DNA from 2 places in the Franconibacter pulveris genome. Region 2 is predicted to be linked to the other one. Evidence: predicted binding sites of a transcription regulator. Region 2 holds the regulator's gene; the other holds the start of a gene.
The links. Region 2 encodes ArgR, which controls arginine synthesis, uptake and breakdown. Its sites were predicted from a motif close to ANTGAATAAAAATACANT; they were not measured.

Region 1: argA (amino-acid N-acetyltransferase) is a predicted target of ArgR. The motif match lies at 5,893-5,910, and genes of this name have one in related genera.

What each region holds. Positions count from the first base shown of each region.
Region 1 is NZ_CM165555.1:3,757,161-3,764,952, reverse strand. Features, by position in the region: gene recB (exodeoxyribonuclease V subunit beta) at 1-2,668, shown strand, start outside; gene recD (exodeoxyribonuclease V subunit alpha) at 2,665-4,500, shown strand; gene argA (amino-acid N-acetyltransferase) at 4,527-5,858, opposite strand; gene amiC (N-acetylmuramoyl-L-alanine amidase AmiC) at 6,091-7,338, shown strand; tRNA gene ACU4F7_RS17715 (tRNA-Met) at 7,399-7,475, opposite strand; tRNA gene ACU4F7_RS17710 (tRNA-Met) at 7,517-7,593, opposite strand.
Region 2 is NZ_CM165555.1:4,160,193-4,167,984, forward strand. Features, by position in the region: gene degS (outer membrane-stress sensor serine endopeptidase DegS) at 1-679, shown strand, start outside; gene mdh (malate dehydrogenase) at 736-1,674, opposite strand; gene argR (transcriptional regulator ArgR) at 2,112-2,582, shown strand; gene yhcN (peroxide/acid stress response protein YhcN) at 2,947-3,210, shown strand; gene yhcN (peroxide/acid stress response protein YhcN) at 3,327-3,593, shown strand; gene ACU4F7_RS19650 (barstar family protein) at 3,656-3,934, opposite strand; gene ACU4F7_RS19655 (NAD-dependent succinate-semialdehyde dehydrogenase) at 3,980-5,434, opposite strand; gene aaeB (p-hydroxybenzoic acid efflux pump subunit AaeB) at 5,534-7,501, opposite strand; gene aaeA (p-hydroxybenzoic acid efflux pump subunit AaeA) at 7,507-7,792, opposite strand, start outside.

The DNA of each region.
Region 1 (7,792 bases), 400 kb from region 2:
GTCCAACCTTATTGAAAAAACGAAAAAGGGCGAGCCGCCTCGCCATCCGCTATTTGAAGCGATCGACGAGCTGTTGCTGGAGCCATTAACCATCCGCGACCTGGTAATGGCGCGGGCGATGGCGGAGATCCGCGCGACCGTCGCCCAGGAAAAACGCCGTCGCGGCGAGCTTGGCTTCGACGACATGTTAAGCCGGCTGGATGAAGCGCTGAATCAGCCAGGCGGCGACGCGCTGGCGCTGGCTATCCGTACCCGTTATCCGGCGGCGATGATCGATGAATTTCAGGATACGGACCCGCAACAATACCGTATCTTTCGTCGCATCTGGCTTGGCCAGCCTGATACCGCTCTGTTGCTGATTGGCGACCCGAAACAGGCGATTTACGCGTTTCGCGGCGCAGATATCTTCACTTATATGAAGGCTCGTAGTGAAGTTAGCGCTCACTATACTCTTGATACCAACTGGCGTTCCGCGCCGGGAATGGTGGAAAGCGTTAACCGACTTTTCAGCCTGCTTGATAATCCTTTTCTGTTTCAGGACATTCCTTTCCAGCCGGTAAAATCCGCGCCGCGCAACCAGTCGCTGCGTTTTACTTTACACGGGCAGACCCAGCCTTCCATGAGGTTCTGGCTAATGGAGGGCGAAGGCGCCGGAGTAAGCGATTACCAACAATATATGGCGCAGGTGTGCGCCCATCAGATCCGCGACTGGCTGGCGGCAGGGCTGCGCGGCGAGGCGCTGCTTTGCAAAGGCGATGAAGCAAGGCCGGTGCAGGCTTCCGATATCACCGTGCTGGTGCGCAACCGTATTGAAGCTTCGGTCGTGCGTGAGGCGCTGAATGCGCTGAATATTCCTTCGGTTTATCTCTCGAATCGCGACAGCGTCTTCGCCACACAGGAGGCGCTGGAGCTGCTCTGGCTGCTGCAGGCCGTACTGGCGCCGGAGGTGGAAACCCGCCTGCGCAGCGCAATGGCGGCCAGCATGCTCGGGCTGGACGCGCGGGCCATCGAAGCGCTTAACCGCAATGAAAGCGCCTGGGATGAACTGGTCGAAGAGTTTGACGGCTACCGGCAAATCTGGCTTAAGCGCGGCGTAATGCCTATGCTGCGCGTGCTGATGACAAAGCGTCAGGTTGCGGAAAACCTGCTGGCGACGCCAGGTGGCGAGCGACGGTTAACGGACATTCTGCACCTGAGCGAACTATTGCAGGAGGCTTCCGCGCAAGCGGACAGCGAGTACGCGCTGGTGCGCTGGCTGGCGCAGCATATCGCCGAGCCGGACGCGAACGCCGCCAGTCAGCAATTGCGCCTAGAGAGCGATAAGCATCTGGTGCAGATAGTCACTATCCATAAATCCAAAGGGCTGGAATATCCGCTGGTCTGGCTGCCTTTTATCGCCGACTTCCGCGAACAAAAAATGGGTTTTTACCATGACCGCGAAACTTTCGCGGCAGTACTGGATTTGAGCAACGACGCGAGCAGCGTGGAGCTTGCCGAGGCGGAGCGGCTGGCGGAGGATTTACGTCTGCTTTATGTCGCCTTAACCCGCTCGGTCTGGCATTGCAGTCTGGGCATTGCGCCGCTTTTTCGCAGCCGCGGAGCGAAGAATGGTGAGACCGATCTGCACCGCAGCGCGCTTGGGCGTCTTATCCAACGAGGCGAGGCGCTGGATGCAAACGGCCTTAAACGCTGCCTGGAGGCCCTCTGCGATGACGCCATTGCCTTAAACGAGCCGGCAGAGCCGGACAACAGCCCCTGGACGCCGCCGCCCGGCGAAGCGTTGAGCCTCGCTGCGCGGGAGTTGCAGCGTCGTATCGTTGATGAATGGCGCGTCACCAGCTATTCCGGGTTGCAGCAGCACGGCCCCACTTTTGCCCAGGACTGGGTGCCGAAGCTCGATATCGACGCGGCAGGCGATCGCGAGACGCAAAGCGCGCCGGCGATGACGCCGCACACCTTTCCTCGCGGGGCTTCGCCAGGCACTTTCCTGCACGGCCTGTTTGAAAATCTGGATTTCACGCAGCCTGTGCAGGGGGAGTGGGTCAGCGAGCAGCTTTTGCTGGGCGGTTTTGACGAAAGCTGGCAGCCCGTCATGACGCAGTGGATAGAGAGCGTACTGCGCGCGCCGCTAAATGATAGCGGCGTATCGTTAAATCAGCTCGCTGCGAAGGACAAACAGGTGGAGCTGGAGTTTTATGTGCCGATTAACGCCACGCTCGCCCCGCAGGCGTTGGACGAACTGATTCGCCGTCACGACCCGCTTTCCGCTGGCTGTCCGCCGCTCGATTTCCGTCAGGTTCGCGGCATGCTGAAAGGCTTTATCGATCTGGTGTTTCGCTGGCAGGGGCGTTACTACCTGCTCGATTATAAATCGAACTGGCTTGGCGACAGCCCGGCGGCTTACACCCGCGACGCGATGGCGCAGGCGATGCAGTCGCACCGTTACGATCTGCAATATCAGCTTTATACGCTGGCGCTGCACCGCTATTTGCGCCACCGGCTGGCGGATTATGACTATGAGCGCCATTTTGGCGGCGTAATTTATCTTTTTCTGCGCGGGGTCACGGGTGATGACGCTTCGCAGGGCATTTTCACCACCCGCCCGGCGCTTGAGCTGGTAGAAGGTATGGATGCGTTATTTGCCGGTGAGCAGGAGGTAGCGTCATGAAGATGCAGGAACTTATTCAACAGGCGGTCCGGCACAAGCTGCTGCGTCCGCTGGATGCGCAGTTCGCCATGATGGTAGCGAGCAATGAAGAGCCCGCAATGATGCTGGCCGCAGCGCTGGTCAGCCGCGACGCGGGCGAAGGGCATGTTTGCCTGCCTGTAAGTCGGCTTTGCGTTGAGCACTGCTTCCCCGGCAGGCAGCAGGAGCCGCTCGCGCAGGCGTTATTCGACGCCGCAGGCAATCCGCAAAACTGGCGCGAGGTGCTGCTGGCATCAAGGGCGGTCAGCGAAGACGGCGCGCCAACGCCGCTTAAGCTGATTGGCGAACGGCTTTATCTCAACCGCATGTGGCGGCATGAACAGGCGGTCGCCGCCTTCTTCCGCCAGCAAAACCTGGTTATCACGGCGGATGAGGCGAAGCTAAACCAGGTGCTGAATGAACTTTTTGCGCCAACTGACGAGGTTGACTGGCAGAAAGTCGCGGCGGCGGTGGCGTTAACCCGCCGTATCTCGGTGATATCCGGCGGCCCCGGCACCGGCAAAACCACCACTGTGGCAAAACTGCTGGCGGCGATAGTGCGGCTGGCGGGCGACAAACCTCCACGCATTCGCCTCGCCGCACCGACCGGCAAAGCGGCGGCGCGCCTGACTGAGTCGCTCGGCGCTGCGCTACGCCGTCTGCCGCTGGAGAAAACGCAAAAAGAGGCGCTGCCGGACGACGCAAGCACGTTGCACCGCCTGCTGGGCGCGCAGCCTGGCAGCCAGCGGCTGCGTTATCACGAGGGTAACCCGCTGCATCTGGATGTACTGGTGGTGGATGAAGCCTCAATGATCGATTTGCCGATGATGGCGCGGCTTATCGCGGCGCTGCCTTCTCATGCGCGGGTGATCTTCCTGGGCGATCGCGACCAGCTCGCTTCAGTCGAAGCCGGCGCCGTGCTGGGTGACATTTGTCACTACGTCAGCCATGGCTTTACCGCCGCGAGGGCGCAGGAGCTAAGCCGTATTACAGGCTGCCAGATAGCCGCAGGGGAGAGCGAACAGGCTGCCCAACTGCGGGATTGTCTGTGCCTGCTGCAAAAAAGCTATCGCTTCGGCAGCCATTCCGGTATCGGACGGCTGGCTTTTGCGGTCAACGGCAGCGATCACCGGGCGGCGCGCGGCGCCTTTTCCCAGGATTTTGACGATATCGCCAAAAAGCCGCTGCAAAGCAGCGAAGATTACACGCGCATGATTGCCGAGTCGCTGGAGGGCTATCAGCGTTTCCTCTCTTCGCTGCGGGAAGGCGCCGAACCGCAAACGGTCTTGCAGGCATTTGGCGAATTTCAGCTGCTTTGCGCGCTGCGCGAAGGGCCGTTCGGCGTTGCCGGATTAAACGAACGGCTGGAGCAGGCGCTGGCGCAGCGGCGGGTTATTACGCGCGCGCCGCTTTCTCGCTGGTATGAAGGCAGGCCGGTGATGATTAGCCGTAACGACAGCGCGCTGGGGCTGTTTAATGGCGATATCGGCATTGCGCTCGACCGGGGGCAGGGGCTTCGCGTCTGGTTCCCTATGCCGGATGGCACCGTGAAGGCTGTGCAGCCGAGCCGTCTTCCGGCGCACGATACCGCCTGGGCGATGACGGTGCATAAATCACAGGGGTCGGAGTTTGACCACGCGGCGCTGATCCTGCCCGGTCAGGTTGTGCCAGTGGTCACGCGTGAACTGGTCTATACCGCCATTACTCGCGCCCGCACGCGGCTGTCGCTTTATACCGATGACCGGGTCTTTGAGCAGGCTATCGCCACCCGTACCGAGCGACGCAGCGGATTGATGGCGCATTTTCAGGAATAAAAGGCCGCTTACGCGCGGCCTGAGCGCTAGGTGAGGTCCGCCATCAGCACCTTGGAGCGCCGCTGGTAGTTGTACATCTGCTTTTTACTCTCGGGCAGCGAGTCGATGTCCACGGGCGTAAAGCCCCGCTCCTGGAACCAGTGGATGCTGCGGGTGGTGAGTACAAAAAGTTTACTCAGCCCCATCTGCTTCGCCTGGCTTGCCACGCGCTGCAACAACGCCTCGCCGCGCGACGAGCTGCGGTAGTCCGGATGCACCGCCACGCAGGCCATTTCGCCAATCTTCTCTTCCGGGAAAGGGTAGAGCGCGGCGCAGGCAATAGTCAGGTTGTCGCGCTGAATAATGGTGAACTTGTCTATCTCCATCTCCAGCTGTTCGCGGGAGCGGCGCACCAGAATGCCCTGCTGCTCCAGCGGGCGGATCAGTTCCAGAATGCCGCCAATGTCGTTAATCGTGGCGCGACGGATCTGCTCGGCGCTCTCCATCACTATCTGCGTGCCAATCCCTTCGCGTGAGAAAAGTTCCTGCAGCAACGCGCCATCCTCCTGATAGCTGATTAAATGGCTGCGGCGCACGCCGCTGCGGCAGGCTTTCACTGCGCCGCGCAAAAAGCGCACGGTGCCGGAGTGATAGTCTCCCGCCGCTTCCAGCGTTTCCACGCGCGCCTGGGCTTCGTTCGGGAAAAGTTCGGAAACGATAGCGCCGGTTTCGTCCATCACCCCCTGCGAAGAGCAGAAGCCGATCATCTTTTCTGCTTTCAGTTTGATAGCGAGCTGCGTCGCAATCTCTTCCGACGTCAGGTTAAAACTTTCACCGGTAACGGAAACCGCCACCGGCCCCATCAGCACAATCGCGCCGCTGTCGAGCTGACGATGGATCGCCTCTTCATCAATGCGGCGAATGCGTCCGCTATGGCAGTAGTCCACCCCGTCATCCACGCCGAGCGGCTGGGCGATAATAAAATTGCCGCTTACCACGTTAATATGCGCGCCCTGCAGCGGCGTATTGTTCAGGCTCATGGAGAGGCGCGCGGTAATGTCGAGTTGTAAAAGGCCTGCCGCCTGTTTTACCAGGTCGAGCGTGCGGGCGTCCGTTACGCGGGTATGCTTGTGATAAAGCGGTTCGTGATGATGGGCCGCGAGGTTAGCGTCTATTTGCGGGCGAGCGCCATAGACGACCACCAGCCGGATGCCGAGACTATGCAGTAAGCCGATGTCATTGACGATATTAGAGAAATTCTCATGCTCAATGGCTTCGCCGCCAAGCATAATGACAAACGTTTTTCCCCGATGCGCGTTAATATAGGGAACGGAATGACGGAATCCCTGGACCAGCTCGGTTCGACGCTCCTTCACCACGGCTAAACCCCTCAATGCATGATTATTCGTAATTTATGTATTTTTATTCTTTTCCTGCCCGCCATGCAAGCAACAATTTCGCGCAATGCAAGCGCTGAACATCGGGCAAAAGCCGCCCAACGTGATTGTTTACCCTTTTATTGATGACAGCCAAAGCACCATTCGCTAAAGTTTTCCGCCTGTTTTTACGATGTTATGTCAGGGTTTCGTTTTTATTCTGCTCGGGAGAGGCATGTCTGGTTCCAGTAAATCTTTAAGCCGTCGTCAGCTTTTGCAGGGGACGGGCGCCATGTGGTTATTAAGCGTCAGCCAGATTGGTTTTGCCGCTTCAAGCCAGGTGGTGGCGGTGCGCGTCTGGCCCGCCTCCGCTTATACCCGCGTTACGCTCGAATCTAACCGCGTGCTGAAGTATCGACAGTTTGCGCTGAGCAACCCTGAGCGGGTGGTGGTCGATATCGAAGGCGTGCACCTCAACTCCGTGCTGAAAGGGCTTGGCAACCACATAAGCGACAACGATCCCTTTATCAAATCCGCGCGCGTCGGGCAGTTTGACCCGAAAACGGTGCGCATGGTCTTTGAACTGAAAAAGAACGTTACGCCGCACCTTTTCGCCCTGGCTCCGGTGGCGGAGTTTAAAGAGCGTCTGGTGATAGATCTCTACCCGGCGGACAGCGCCAGCGAACAGGATCCGCTGCTGGCGTTGCTGGAAGATTACAATAAAGGCGAACTCGACCAAAAAACGCCGCAGGGTGGACCGCAGCCGGGTAAAGCGGGGCGCGACCGACCTATCGTCATCATGATTGACCCCGGACACGGCGGGGAAGACCCCGGCGCCATCGGTAAATATAAAACGCGTGAAAAAGATGTGGTGCTGCAAATCGCAAGACGGCTGAAGGCGCTGATTGAAAAAGAGCTCAACATGAAAGCCTACATGACGCGCAACGAGGATATCTTTATCCCGCTCAAAGTACGTGTGGCGAAGGCGCAGAAGCAGCGCGCCGACCTGTTTGTCTCCATTCACGCCGATGCCTTTACCAGCCGGGCGGCGCGCGGCTCGTCCGTCTTTGCGCTCTCGACAAAAGGGGCCACCAGCGCCGCGGCGAAATACCTGGCGCAGACGCAGAATGCCGCCGACCTTGTGGGCGGCGTCAGCAAGAGCGGGGATGTTTATCTCGACCACACCATGTTCGATATGGTGCAGTCGCTGACCATTTCCGACAGTCTGAAGTTTGGCAAAGAGGTATTAAACCGCCTGGGCGGCGTGAATAAGCTGCATAAAAACAGCGTGGATCAGGCGGGCTTTGCGGTGCTGAAGGCGCCCGACATCCCTTCCATTCTGGTGGAAACCGCGTTTATCAGTAACGTCGAAGAAGAGAAAAAGCTGCGCACCGCGGCGTTTCAGCAGGAGGTGGCCGTTTCGATTCTGGCGGGGATTAAAGCCTATTTCGCCGATGGCGGAACGCTGGCAAGGCGCGGTTAACGCGCCTTTTGGTGAATTTCAGGCATAAAAAAACACCCGAAAGGGTGTTCATTTTATTGTTGGTTGCGGGGGCCGGATTTGAACCGACGACCTTCGGGTTATGAGCCCGACGAGCTACCAGGCTGCTCCACCCCGCGTCCGTCATACTTCTTCACATTGTCGCGCACGGCGCGTTAATTGGTTGCGGGGGCCGGATTTGAACCGACGACCTTCGGGTTATGAGCCCGACGAGCTACCAGGCTGCTCCACCCCGCGTCCGTGGAAGCGCACTATACTCTGCTGACATCTCGATGCAACCTTTTTTTAAAACAAACGGCCATTCCTCCGCCCTGTTGCTGAAATATCCCGCCATCTGTTTATTTTTTATCCTTATTTGATTCTGCTTAAGGCGAATCCGTTTCATTGACCCCGCGTGTTTGCTATCTTCGCCTGCGGAAAGCGGTAACCTGGAGAG
Region 2 (7,792 bases):
GCTGAAAATCAACGCCGCGAACCTGCCGACTATCCCGATTAACCCCAGACGTACGCCGCATATTGGCGATGTGGTGTTGGCGATAGGCAACCCCTATAACCTCGGGCAGACCATCACCCAGGGGATTATTAGCGCCACCGGCCGCGTGGGCCTGAACCCTACGGGCAGGCAGAATTTCCTGCAGACTGACGCCTCCATCAACCACGGCAACTCCGGCGGCGCGCTGGTGAACTCACTCGGCGAGATGATGGGCATCAACACCCTGTCGTTTGATAAAAGTAATGACGGCGAAACGCCAGAAGGGCTGGGCTTCGCGATTCCCACGCAGCTTGCCACCAAGATAATGGATAAGCTTATCCGCGATGGCCGCGTTATTCGTGGCTATATCGGCATCGGCGGACGGGAAATCACGCCGCTGCATGCGCCGGCAGCAGGCATTGACCAGATCCAGGGCATTGTAGTGAATGAAGTGGCGCCGGATGGCCCGGCGGCGCGCGCGGGCATTCAGGTGAATGATGTTATTGTCTCAGTGAATAACAAGCCCGCGGTCTCTGCGCTGGAAACCATGGACCAGGTTGCGGAGATTCGTCCCGGCTCAGTTATCCCGGTAGAGGTCATGCGTAATGACCAGCGCATTACGCTGCAGGTGACGATTCAGGAATACCCCGCCACCAACTAAACGGCAGACATAAAAAAACCGGAACCTGTGTTCCGGTTTTTTTCAGGCTAGCGTTCTTACTTGTTAACAAACTCTTCGCCCAGCGCGATATCTTTTTTCAGCGTATCCAGCATGCCTTCCAGCGCCTGCTGTTCGAACGCGCTCAGGGTGCCGATGGATTTACGCTCTTCAATGCCGTTTTTACCCAGCAGCAGCGGCTGAGAGAAGAAGCGAGCGTATTCGCCGTCGCCTTCCACATAAGCGCACTCGACTACGCCCTGCTCGCCTTGCAATGCGCGCACCAGCGAAAGCCCAAAGCGCGCCGCCGCCTGGCCCATAGAGAGGGTTGCAGAGCCCCCGCCCGCTTTCGCTTCCACCACTTCGGTGCCCGCGTTCTGGATACGTTTGGTCAGGTCGGCCACTTCCTGCTCGGAGAAGCTGACGCCCGGGATCTGCGACAGCAGCGGCAGAATGGTCATGCCAGAGTGACCGCCGATAACCGGTACGTCGATATCGGTCGGCTGCTTGCCTTTCAACTCCGCCACAAAGGTATTGGAGCGAATGATATCCAGCGTGGTCACGCCGAACAGTTTGTTCTTATCGTACACGCCCGCTTTTTTCAGCACTTCCGCAGCAATCGCCACGGTGGTGTTAACCGGGTTGGTGATGATGCCGATACAGGCTTTCGGGCAGGTCGTCGCTATCTGCTGAACCAGGTTTTTCACGATGCCAGCGTTCACGTTAAAGAGATCGGAACGGTCCATGCCCGGCTTACGCGCCACGCCTGCGGAGATCAGCACCACGTCGGCGCCTTCCAGCGCAGGGGTGGCGTCTTCGCCGGAGAAGCCTTTGATTTTTACGTCGGTAGGGATATGACTCAGGTCAACCGCTACCCCTGGGGTAACCGGTGCGATGTCATACAGAGAGAGTTCTGAACCTGAAGGCAGTTGGGTCTTGAGTAGAAGGGCAAGCGCCTGGCCAATACCACCTGCCGCGCCGAGGACTGCAACTTTCATCCTAAACTCCTTATTATGGTGAGCAAAAGTGTGCCGTTACTCCATTGGTGGCGACCATAATCATTCAGAGCTGAAATGAGTACAATCTTCTGGCCTTCAGTTTGCGACTCCTGACGCGCTTTACTGAAAGCGATGCGGCGGCTTTACCGGTGCATGGAGACTATCGGGCTCGCCGGGTCACTACCGGAGCAACATATCAACAGGCGGTTACATTACACCCTCTCGCGACAGCAAAACAACATCATTTTGATAACAATTGTTTTACTTTATCGCTTATTTTCGAGTCGTGACGCAGGCATGTTCCTTGATAACAAAATTTGATAAAATCCGCCGCTTTCATAACATTATTTCAGCCCCGTTTACGGCAGATAATTTGCATAAAAATTCAATTTTATGCATAATAATGTTGTTCTTATTGGCCTGACCACGGGTGACGTATGCGCAGCTCCGCAAAACAAGAAGAGTTAGTTAAAGCTTTTAAAGCATTACTCAAAGAAGAAAAATTCAGTTCACAGGGTGAAATTGTCCAGGCGCTGCAGGACGAAGGCTTTGAGAATATCAACCAGTCAAAAGTCTCCCGCATGTTGACCAAGTTTGGCGCCGTGCGCACCCGCAACGCCAAAATGGAGATGGTTTACTGCCTGCCGGTTGAACTTGGCGTACCGACCACGTCCAGCCCGCTTAAAAACCTGGTGCTGGATATCGACTATAACGACGCCGTGGTTGTCATTCACACAAGCCCAGGCGCGGCGCAGCTGATTGCTCGCCTGCTGGATTCCCTCGGCAAAGCGGAAGGCATCCTCGGCACCATCGCAGGGGACGATACTATCTTCACTACGCCCGCGCGCGGCTTCACGGTCAAAGAGCTTTACGAAGCCATCCTGGTGCTTTTCGAACAGGAACTCTGATGCCCCGCTCCCGCTATATCGTAGCGGGAGCATTCTTCCCTTCTTTTACCTTGTTCTGTCATCTCCCGCTTAACCAGTCGCTTCGTCTGCTAAAAACCATTCACCCAGCGTATTAGACAAAGAAAACCGCACAAATTGCGAAAATCAAATATGCTATTGATTTATATGAAATAAAGAAAAATATTGGCTAAATTACAGCCATTTTTATAACGTTCGGTAATAAATAATCATCACTCCAGGCTCAAAGTTTCATAGGAAACCATTAGCCTGTTATTAATTTTTCGGGTGACTAGTGTATACTTGTTTTTGTGATGAGGGTCACGGAACAGTGACCAGTAATAATAAATACGACGAGGTAAACAATATGAACATTAAATCTACCGTAGCAGCCGCAACTGTCCTTTCTATGCTTTCTTTCGGTGCTTTCGCAGCATCTTCCATCAACGCCGACCAGGCGCAAAACCGCCAGGCTATCGGTACTGTCACCGTTGACGCGGTAGGCAGCGTCCCGATGGATATGCACGACATGCTGGATCAGAAAGCGCAGGAAAAAGGCGCGTCTGCTTATCGCATCATCGAAGCGCGTACCGGCGACCACTGGCACGCTACCGCTGAGCTCTACAAATAAACAAAGCGTTAAAAGTAAAAGTTCTGAATAGCCATAAACGCACGCAACGGCCTTAAGCAGAAAAATAGCGTTCCAACCCTTCCGGCCGTTGGGTGCCTTGACGAGGAGTTAAGACAATGAAAACCCCATTTACCATCGCAGCTCTGGGCCTGGCCTCAATTATCTCTTTTGGCGCCAGCGCCGCAGTACAACAAGTTAACGCCCAGCAGGCGCAAAACCTCCAGCCGATGGGCAGCGTTTCTGTAACTCAGGTAACGGGCGCGCCGATGGATATTCGCCAGCAGCTGGCGGAAAAAGCGGAAAAAGAAGGCGCCAGCAGCTATCGCATCACTGAACTGACTCAGGGTGACCACTGGCACGCCACCGCTGAACTGTATAAGTAACCCTCGTCGTCTTGTCTGACGACTTGCCCCTGTTTTCGCAGGGGCCTTTTTAAGTGCCTGTCCTATGTTGAATGACGTACATTGAAGCGGAGCTGACCTTCCAGCTCCTCTTCTGCTTCGTCAAACAGCAAAATCAGCGCCCCATAACGCCGACGCTGCTCCTCTCCCAGATGCACAAACTCTATCTCCAGCGGCAGCGGCAATCCCCCTTCGGTTACCACCTCCCATAGCGCATCCAGATCGCTTACCTGATTTTTGGCCAGACCAAAAGTGCGGGAAAACTCCCGGTAAAAATCCGCCTGATCGGTAATTTCATCGAAATCGAAGGTGTAGATTTTCATGCTGCGTCACCGGTCTATGGAGCGGCCCGCAGGCCGCCCTCTGTTTCAGAGTCCGCCCAGATGCAGGGTTTTCACTTCCATAAACTCTTCCAGCCCCAGCACTGACCCTTCGCGTCCCAGACCGGACTCTTTCACTCCGCCAAACGGCCCCAGTTCCGTTGATACCGCACATTCGTTAATGCCTATCATGCCGCTCTCAATCTGCTGGGAAACGCGGAAAACGCGCTGCAGGTTTTGCGTGTAGAAGTAAGCCGCAAGGCCATAAGGGGTATTGTTGGCGCGCTGAATCACCTCCTCTTCCGTTTTAAAACGGAAGCAGGCCGCCAGCGGACCAAACGTCTCTTCCTGCGAAAGCTTCATCTCGTCGTTGGCGTCAATCAGGACGGTAGGTTGCCAGAAGTTGCCGCCCAGTTCGTGCGGCTTGCCGCCCACCAGCACTTTTGCCCCTTTCGCTACCGCGTCTTCGACGTGTTCACGTACTTTATCCACGGCGGATTGTTCAATCAGCGGGCCGACGACCACGCCGTCTTCCATGCCGTTGCCGACTTTAAGCGCCTTAACCGCTTCCGCCAGCTGATTCACGAAGCGCTCGTAAATCCCGTCCTGAATAAAAAAGCGGTTCACGCTTACGCATACCTGGCCTGCATTACGGAATTTATTGGCAATAGCCCCTTTTACCGCCGCGTCGATATCGGCGTCGTCAAAAACGATATAAGGCGCGTTGCCGCCAAGTTCCATGGAAACCTTCTTCATGGTTTCCGCCGCGTTGCGCATCAGCGTTTTACCCACGGCAGTAGAACCGGTAAAGGAGATTTTACGCACCTGCGGGCTGGCCATAATGGCGTCGCTGATTTCCGAGGTGTTGCCCGCCACGGCATTGAGCACGCCGTCCGGCACTCCGGCCTGCTTAGCCAGCGCCAGCAGCGCGAAAGCGGAAAGCGGCGTATTGTTGGCAGGCTTAATCACCCCGGTGCAGCCTGCGGCGAGCGCCGGACCAAGCTTGCGGGTCAGCATCGCCATCGGGAAGTTCCATGGCGTAATGGCCGCCACGACGCCCACCGGCTCACGGGTCGCCAGAATGCGGGAGCCTGGCTTAATGGGCGGGATTATCTCGCCGTTGGCGCGCTTGGCCTGCTCGGCGAACCACTGAATAAAGCTTGCGGCGTACTCCACCTCGCCTTCCGCCTCCTTGCGGGGTTTCCCCTGCTCGGTGGTCATCAGCTCGCCAAGCCAGCTTTTGTTCTCAATGATCAGTTGATACCAACGGTAAAGGATTTCTGAGCGTTCTTTCGCCGTCTTTGCCCGCCAGGCCGGAAAAGCGCGGCTCGCGGCGGCGATCGCCGCTTCGGTCTCTTTCTTGCCTGCCTTAGCGACTTTCGCTACCACCTCGCCTGTGGCCGGGTTAAGCACGTCGAAGGTGCTTGCTGCGGTATGCCATGTGCCGTCAACCAGATAGCCTGTCTGAAAAAGGGCGTTATCCGCCAGGGTTTGCATCGTCATCTTCTCCTCCTGACCGTTGTGTCCTGTCGTCTTGCGTAAGTATAGCTACAAAAAAACCGACGCTTCTGGCGTCGGTCCGGAGGGGAATACGAGTGAAAATCAGCGGTCCGTCAGGGCATGCTGATACTTATGCAGCATCGTGGTAAGACGCTTCACCGGCTCGGTAACCTGCAACGGCGCCTCCCAGACGCGCAGCTTCTCCTGGTAGATATCCAGCTCATCCAGCAGTTGCTTAAAGGTTTGACGACGCTTATCTACGCCTCTTGCGGCAATCACCCGATCGGCGGTATTGCGCAACTGGCGGTGAAAAGCGGAGAGATCCGCATTCACAGGAATGGGCACCTCCCGCAGACGCTGATGCGCGATAATCAGGTTCAGCGCCAGGCGGAACTTCGCCACATCGCCAGGGAATTTATTCAGCAACAGAAAAAGCTGTTGATAAAGCGCCGGCAGATGGTTCTCGCGGCGGCGCGCCTTATTGGTGGTTAACGACGAGACCGCCGCCGAGACAAACTGGTTAAGCAGCGTACGCCCGGTTTGCGCTTGTGAGTTATCCCGGATAACCAGAATCACCATCATCGCCAGCATACAGCCCACCAGTTGCCCCAGGGCGCTGTCGAGGAACTGGCTGAAGTGAAAGGTCATCGGATTATCCAGCACAATGATGTTAATCGTTCCTGCAAGCGCCCCCATCGACCCGAGCCGCCGCTTCTGCACTTCAACGCCAATGAAAAAGCCAAGCAGCGCGAGGCTGATGCAGAGCAGCAGCATGCTTTGCTGGGTGGCAGGGATAAGCACAAGGAAATAGAACGCCCCGAGCGGCAACGCCGCCAGCATGCCATAGACGAAGTCGAGCGCGACCATGCGCGGATTCGGCAGACGCATGGCAAGCGCCGTAACGACGGCAATCATCACCATCGCGCCGCTGCCGGAGGTCCAGCCAGTCCACAGCCAGAACAGCGCGCCCAGCAGGCAGGAAACGGTAGTACGCCAGAAGTTAATCATGGCGTGGTGACGTTCTGCCGAAACCGGTCTCACCACCACTTCGCCGCTCAGCACCTCTTCTTCCACCGCGCTGATTTTCGCGTTGGTAATTACCCCGCGTTTAAGCAACAGGTAGCGGGTCGCGGCGCCGATCCAGCTATAGATAGTGACCGGCGTATCGTGCTCACCAGTCCAGGCCATGACGCGACGCATAAACTTAAGCCGCTTATGCACGTCAGCCGCCGTTTCCACCGGCTCGGCGAACAGCTCACGGTACTCGGGCGCGATAGCCTCCGGCCGACTGTTCTGAATAAGCCAGGTTTCGCACGCCTGAGTAATCATCGTCAACGACACGGTGTTAAGCGCCTTCAACCGGCGGTTAGCCCGCGCCCAGCGCGACGATTCAATCTTCAGGTTGGTGCGCATTCCTTCCAGCGCGGTGGTGCGGCGTACCAGCGCGCCCCAGGCTTTATCCAGCTCTTCGCTGTCGCCGTGGTTAATGCAAAGCTGCATAAGCTGGAACTGCGCCACCAGCAGGCTGTCCAGCTCGCGGTCGATTTCACGCTTAATGGAGCGCGGAGAAAAGAGCAGGTCGGCGACGATGGCGCAAAAAATACCTATCACTATCTCGCTGCAGCGCTCCACCGCAAACTGCGGCGTGGAGAGCGGCGCAGTCTGAATAGTGATGACGATGATGAGCGCCGTGTAGCCCGCCAGCCCCCAGGCGTAAGAGTTCTCCACCTTTACCAGCGATGAGATCCACGTACAGAAGCCCGCCCAGATGCAGCAGACCATCAGCATCACCACCGGCGCGCGGATCATCGAGATAATAATCACCAGCGCCGCGATACAGCCGATAAAGGTGCCGACGATGCGCAGCATGCCGCGATAGCGGATAGCGCCAGACCACGGCTCGCCGCCTGCGGCGAAGGCTGGCCCCGCCGCGACGATGGCGGCGGTCAGCACCGCCCAGCGCGGCGTCTCAAGCTGGAAGTGAAAGCCGACAAAAAGTGCCAGCACAATGGCGGTGGCGAGCTTAATGGCGAAGCGCACATGCTGCGGCGCGATAGAGAGGATGCCCATAACAATTAACCGAATTCGCGCAGCCGATGCATCAGCTTGTTAAAAGGCGATTCCTGGCTGCGGTCCCTGTCTTTTTCGCCGGTGATCACTACCGTTGCGGTCGTGCCCGCCGGGAAGAGATTCCCCGCTTGTTGATCGAGGTGGATACGCACCGGCACGCGCTGCGCAAGACGCACCCACTCCAGGTTGGAGTCCACCGACGCCATGCCTTTGTCGTCACGCGTGCTGCTGGCGTTGGTTACGCCTGCCGCCACGCTGTCGACGGTGCCATGCAGCACCGAGTTGCTGCCA